3 regions of the Pseudomonas sp. LBUM1659 genome follow, and region 1 is predicted to be linked to each of the others. Evidence: predicted binding sites of a transcription regulator. Region 1 holds the regulator's gene; each other region holds the start of a gene.
What was found. The regulator sigma-54, encoded in region 1, starts transcription at its own class of promoters, with help from an activator protein. The targets are predictions, from matches to a motif close to ANTGGCATNNANNTTGCTNT.
Positions count from the first base shown of each region.

Region 2: a site for sigma-54 is predicted at 981-1,000, ahead of glnK (P-II family nitrogen regulator). Genes of this name have one in related genera too.
Region 3: a site for sigma-54 is predicted at 749-768, ahead of glnA (type I glutamate--ammonia ligase). Genes of this name have one in related genera too.

Region 1 covers NZ_CP166797.1:986,747-988,949, forward strand. Annotated here, with positions in the region: gene hpf (ribosome hibernation-promoting factor, HPF/YfiA family) at 1-206, opposite strand, end outside; gene ACA048_RS04335 (RNA polymerase factor sigma-54) at 281-1,774, opposite strand; gene lptB (LPS export ABC transporter ATP-binding protein) at 1,958-2,203, opposite strand, start outside.
Region 2 covers NZ_CP166797.1:6,223,945-6,226,147, reverse strand. Annotated here, with positions in the region: gene tnpC (IS66 family transposase) at 1-769, shown strand, start outside; gene glnK (P-II family nitrogen regulator) at 1,207-1,545, shown strand; gene ACA048_RS28490 (ammonium transporter) at 1,582-2,203, shown strand, end outside.
Region 3 covers NZ_CP166797.1:365,911-368,113, reverse strand. Annotated here, with positions in the region: gene thiI (tRNA uracil 4-sulfurtransferase ThiI) at 1-534, opposite strand, end outside; gene glnA (type I glutamate--ammonia ligase) at 865-2,203, shown strand, end outside.

The DNA.
Region 1 (2,203 bases):
TCGGTATGTTCCGCGTTGGCGACCACTTCATTGCCGGGAATATGCAGGGTGGCTTCGATTTTCTGCTTCAGCTTCTCGACCGTCATCGTGACCTGCACGTTGGTGATCTTGTCGAAATGCCGCTCTAATCGTTCGAGTTTTTCGCCGATGTAGGCGCGCAGGGGTTCGGTCACTTCCAGTTGGTGTCCACTGATGTTGACTTGCATACAGCTTCTCCTTCGTTGCCAGTGCATAAAGCGGTAGATCAAATGATCTACCACTGGAACGCTGTGGCGTGGCTCTACATCAACCGCTTGCGTTCGCTCGAAGGCGCGATCCCGAGGGACTCGCGGTACTTGGCGACGGTGCGGCGAGCCACCTGAATGCCTTGTGCCTCCAGTAAACCAGCGATCTTGCTGTCACTCAACGGCTTTTTCTGATTTTCCGCGGCAACCAGCTTTTTGATGATCGCGCGGATCGCTGTGGACGAGCATTCACCGCCTTCGGAGGTGCTGACGTGGCTGGAAAAAAAGTATTTCAGCTCATAAATACCCCGTGGGGTATGCATGAATTTTTGCGTGGTCACCCGTGAAATCGTCGATTCGTGCATGCCCACTGCTTCGGCAATGTCATGCAGGACCAGTGGTTTCATGGCTTCGTCGCCGTATTCCAGGAAGCCGCGCTGATGCTCGACGATCTGGGTGGCAACTTTCATCAGTGTTTCGTTACGGCTTTGCAGGCTCTTGATGAACCAGCGGGCTTCTTGCAACTGATTGCGCATGAAGGTGTTGTCGGCGCTGGTGTCGGCGCGTCGTACAAATCCGGCGTATTGGGCGTTGACCCGCAGTCGTGGCACTGATTCCTGATTCAGTTCCACCAGCCAGCGTTCGTTGTCCTTGCGCACGATAACGTCGGGAACGACGTATTCGGCTTCGCTGGATTCGATCTGCGAGCCGGGGCGCGGGTTGAGGCTCTGGACCAGTTCGATGACCTGGCGCAGTTCATCTTCCTTGATCTTCATCCGGCGCATCAGCTGGGAGTAGTCGCGGCTGCCGAGCAAATCGATGTAGTCGCTGACCAGGCGCTTGGCTTCGGCGAGCCAAGGCGTATTGGCTGGCAATTGGCGCAATTGCAGCAGCAGGCATTCGCCCAGGTTACGAGCGCCGATACCGGCCGGCTCGAATTGCTGGATGCGGTGCAGGACGGCTTCGATTTCGTCGAGTTCGATGTCCAGTTCCGGATCGAAGGCTTCGAGGATTTCCTCGAGAGTTTCATCCAGATAGCCCTGATTGTTGATGCAGTCGATCAGAGTCACGGCGATCAGGCGATCGGTGTCGGACATCGGTGCCAGGTTCAGTTGCCACAACAGGTGGCTTTGCAGGCTCTCGCCGGCCGATGTGCGAGTAGTGAAATCCCATTCGTCGTCATCGTTGCTCGGCAGGCTGCTGGCGCTGGTCTGGTAAACGTCTTCCCATGCAGTATCGACCGGCAGTTCATTGGGAATGCGCTCGTTCCAGTCACCTTCCTCGAGGTTGTCCACCGTGGGGGCGGTTTCCTGGTAGGAGGGTTCCTGAATGTCGGCGTTGGGTTGCAGCTCGGCTTTGTCGGCCAAGGGGTCGGCGTTGTCGAAGTCGTCGCCCTCTTCCTGGCGTTCGAGCATCGGATTGGACTCCAGGGCCTCCTGGATTTCCTGTTGCAGGTCCAGGGTCGACAATTGGAGCAGGCGGATGGCCTGTTGCAGCTGCGGTGTCATCGTCAGCTGCTGGCCCATTCTCAAGACTAGCGATGGTTTCATGGCAGGGGCTTAACACCTTATTCGCCGGCGCACATGCGCCATCCACTACAGGGCGCCGGAGCGCCAAACATAAGCAAATTATATGCCTGAAACTGAAGTGTTTGCCTAGAGCGCTGTAACAATAAAAACCTGTTGATTTTTACTGTGATAAGCGCTCAGTCGACTAGCCAGACACCTCAACGCTTACAGGCGGAACTCATGGCCCAGATAGACTTCTTTAACCAGGTCGTTGGCCAGGATAGTGGCGGCATCGCCTTCGGCGATCAGCTGGCCATCGTTGACGATGTAGGCGGTTTCGCAGATATCCAGGGTTTCACGGACGTTGTGGTCAGTGATCAGCACGCCAATGCCCTTGGCCTTGAGATGGTAGATGATCTGTTTGATGTCGCCGACCGAAATCGGGTCCACGCCGGCGAAGGGTTCGTCGAG
Region 2 (2,203 bases), 1.3 Mb from region 1:
CCGAGAGCCGAGCAGTCAGTCCTGGATGTGGGTGCAAACCGGCGGCCCGCCAGACAAACCGGTGATCCTTTTCGACTACTCCACCAGCCGAGCGCAGGAGGTGCCGTCGCGCCTGCTCGAAGGTTATCGCGGCTACGTCATGACTGACGATTACGCGGGTTACAACGCGCTGGGAGCACAGGCCGGAGTTGAACGTTTAGGGTGTTGGGCTCACGCACGGCGTAAATTTGTCGAAGCGCAAAAAGTACAGCCCAAGGGCAAGACAGGACGGGCCGACATCGCATTGAAGTTGATCAGCAAACTATATGGCATCGAGATCGCCTACAAACGGAGTGGTGATGAGGCGCGGAAAAGAGGCCGCCAGGAGTTGAGCGCCAGCGTGCTGAGTCAACTGAAAGACTGGATGCTAAAGACGCTGCCGTACGTGACTACACAGAACGCATTGGGCAAAGCCGTCAGCTACTTGGCAAACAACTGGAACAAACTCGAGCGGTACGTCGAGGAAGGTTACTTGCCCATCGACAACAACGCCGCAGAACGTGCAATACGGCCGTTCGTTATCGGAAGAAAAAACTGGTTGTTTAGCGACACGCCAAAAGGGGCGACGGCTAGCGCTCAACTTTACAGCTTGGTCGAGACTGCTAAAGCCAACGGCCAAGAGCCCTATGCGTGGCTGCGCCACGCACTTGAGCGCCTGCCAATGGCGGCTTCGGTGGAAGATTACGAAGCCCTGCTACCTTGGAACTGCGCACCCCAATCTCATAGCTAACCGCACCGCCCACCTTTGACTAGGTGGGTTTTATGGAGCGCTTACAGTGTATCACGCAGTGTCTATAGTCAATTCCGGCGGGTAGCCGGCGCACGCTTTTCGCGCATGGGGACGGACGGCAGCGCACTGTTGTTGTGCGCTAGGTCTCGGGTAATCACGCAGGCTGGCTTGCTGCATTGGCCAAGGGATTGAATTCAGAGGTTTTTGGCGAGATGGCAAGCTTTCTGCTTAGTGACTATCAACCCATGCACTGATGCAGTCGCTGTGACGAATGCAGTGCGCCAGGCGAAACGGGGGAAGTGTTTCGTACGGGGTGGTTAGCTGGGATCGGACGGGCATTCAAGGCCGACGATGCGTTACAAAGCCAGGCACTGCGCTTAGACTTGAGACGGGTTTGTTTTCCTGGGGCAAGTCCACCAATTCGGGAGAGAGTTTTCATGAAGCTAGTCACTGCCATCATCAAGCCGTTCAAACTGGACGACGTGCGCGAGTCGCTGTCCGAGATCGGCGTGCAGGGCATTACTGTTACTGAAGTCAAAGGCTTCGGTCGGCAGAAGGGTCACACCGAGCTGTATCGCGGCGCGGAATACGTGGTCGATTTTCTGCCCAAGGTGAAGATCGATGTCGCCATTGACGACAAGGATCTGGATCGGGTTATCGAGGCGATAACCAAGGCGGCCAACACCGGCAAGATCGGTGACGGCAAGATCTTCGTGGTCAATCTGGAACAGGCGATTCGCATCCGTACCGGCGAAACCGATACCGACGCGATTTAAAGCCGCCACAAACCCAACGCCCCAGGAGAAAACAATATGACTCTGCGTAAATTCGCAGGGCTAGGAGCCCTGTTGTCCCTCGTAATGCCCAGCCTGGCCATGGCGGCAGACGAAGTGGCGGCCCCAGTCCTCAACTCCGGCGACACCGCCTGGATGATGACCTCGACAGCCCTCGTGCTGTTCATGACCATTCCCGGCCTCGCGCTGTTCTACGGCGGCATGGTTCGGTCCAAAAACATTCTTTCCGTGATGATGCAGTGCTTCGCCATTACCGGTCTGATCAGCGTCCTGTGGGTCATTTATGGCTACAGCATCGCGTTCGACACCACCGGCATGGAGCAGGGCGTCGTCAACTTCAACTCGTTCTTCGGTGGCATGGGCAAGGCGTTCCTCGCCGGCATCACGCCAGCCAGCCTGACGGGGCCTGCGGCGCTGTTCCCTGAGGCGGTGTTCGTCACCTTCCAGATGACCTTCGCCATCATTACTCCAGCGTTGATCGTCGGTGCCTTCGCCGAGCGGATGAAGTTCTCCGCCATGCTGATCTTCATGGGCGTGTGGTTCACCCTGGTTTATGCACCGATTGCGCACATGGTCTGGTCCGGTAACGGCGGCCTGTTGTGGGATTGGGGCGTGCTCGATTTCGCTGGTGGCACCGTGG
Region 3 (2,203 bases), 620 kb from region 1:
GGCACCCAGCGGATATCCACCGATGCTGTTGTGCTGGCTGTGGATTACGAACAACCGTTTGTCGCGAATTTCGATGCGAACTTCGATTTCCGGCTCTTTGAGCGAGATTCCGGCGGCACCACACTGACGACGCAGTTGGCTGCCGACATATTTTTCGACATCCATCGAGCTGAATTCGTGCTTGCCTGCGCGCTTGCAGCGCACCGAGAAGATCTTCCCGGCCAGTGAATCACCGAAGTGCTGCTTGCACTTGGCGACGATGTCGTCGAAATCGCCCAACGGGTATTCATCGACCTGCAGGAAATGCGCAATGCCCGGCATGCAGCTCAGGCGCTCGGTCATCTCTTTCAGGGCTTTCGGCTCGCTGACGCGGGTTTCCAGTTCGAGATTGTCCCACACACCGTTCACCACCACGGCCGGGTCCAGGTCGCGGAGCACGGTGCGGATGTTTTTAGCCAATTGACGGATGAAACGCATCCGTACCGGGCGGCTCTTGATGGTGATCTCGGGGAAGACTTTTACGATTAGTTTCATGAAAACAGCGCGCGCTGGGCCAGCCGAAAAAGGGGGGCGCGGATTATAGCGGAAATTGCTCAAGGTTTAACCAGTTAATGTTCAGAAGGTTTTGCGCGCACCAAAACAGGTCATTTCCGGATTTTAACGCCACATTGTAGGGCGAGAATTTCCGCCTAATGACCGTTTGTACCTTTATAAGCATGAAATTGGAGCAAAAAACCCATGGTGGGGCACTGGCATGCAATTTGCTCCCTTGTGAGGCAGGTTGCCTTGGCAGAGTATTCGCGCCGGCATCACCCACATTCTAAGGGCATCCACTACTAAGCCCGAAGCCACCCGGAGGACACTATGTCGAAGTCGGTTCAACTCATCAAAGATCATGACGTCAAATGGATTGATCTGCGCTTCACGGACACCAAAGGCACTCAGCACCACGTGACCATGCCGGCTCGCGACGCGCTGGATGACGCTTTCTTCGAAGAAGGCAAAATGTTCGACGGCTCCTCCATCGCTGGCTGGAAAGGCATCGAAGCCTCCGACATGATCCTGCTGCCAGACGACAGCACCGCCGTTCTCGACCCGTTCACCGAAGACCCAACGTTGATCATCGTGTGCGACGTCATCGAGCCGTCGACCATGCAAGGCTACGACCGCGACCCACGTGCGATCGCCAAGCGTGCCGAGGAATACCTGAAGTCGACCGGTATCGGCGACACCGTATTCGTAGGTCCAGAGCCTGAGTTCTTCATCTTCGATCAGGTGAAGTTCAAGTCCGACATCTCCGGCTCGATGTTCAAAATCTTCTCCGAACAAGGCTCGTGGATGTCCGACCAGGACATCGAAGGCGGCAACCATGGCCACCGTCCAGGTATCAAAGGCGGTTACTTCCCGGTTCCACCGTTTGACCACGACCACGAAATCCGTACCTCCATGTGCAACGCCATGGAAGAAATGGGCCTGGTCATCGAAGTTCACCACCACGAAGTGGCGACTGCCGGCCAGAACGAAATCGGTGTGAAGTTCAACACCCTGGTCGCCAAGGCTGACGAAGTTCAGACCCTGAAGTACTGCGTACACAACGTGGCTGTCGCTTACGGCCGCACCGCGACCTTCATGCCTAAGCCTCTGTACGGCGACAACGGTTCGGGTATGCACGTTCACCTGTCCATCGCCAAAGATGGCAAGAACACCTTTGCTGGCGAAGGCTATGCCGGCCTGTCCGACACCGCTCTGTACTTCATCGGCGGCATCATCAAGCACGGTAAGGCCCTGAACGGCTTCACCAACCCGTCGACCAACTCCTACAAGCGTCTGGTCCCAGGTTTCGAAGCTCCAGTAATGCTTGCCTACTCGGCTCGCAACCGTTCCGCTTCGATCCGTATTCCTTACGTGTCCAGCCCTCGCGCTCGCCGTATCGAAGCCCGCTTCCCGGATCCAGCAGCCAACCCGTACCTGGCCTTCGCAGCCTTGGTAATGGCCGGCCTGGACGGTATCCAGAACAAGACCCACCCAGGCGATGCTGCTGACAAAAACCTGTACGACCTGCCGCCTGAAGAGGCGAAAGAAATCCCACAAGTTTGCGGCAGCCTGAAAGAAGCCCTGGAAGAGCTGGACAAAGGTCGTGCGTTCCTGACCAAAGGCGGCGTTTTCAGCGACGACTTCATCGACGCTTACATCGCCCTGAAAA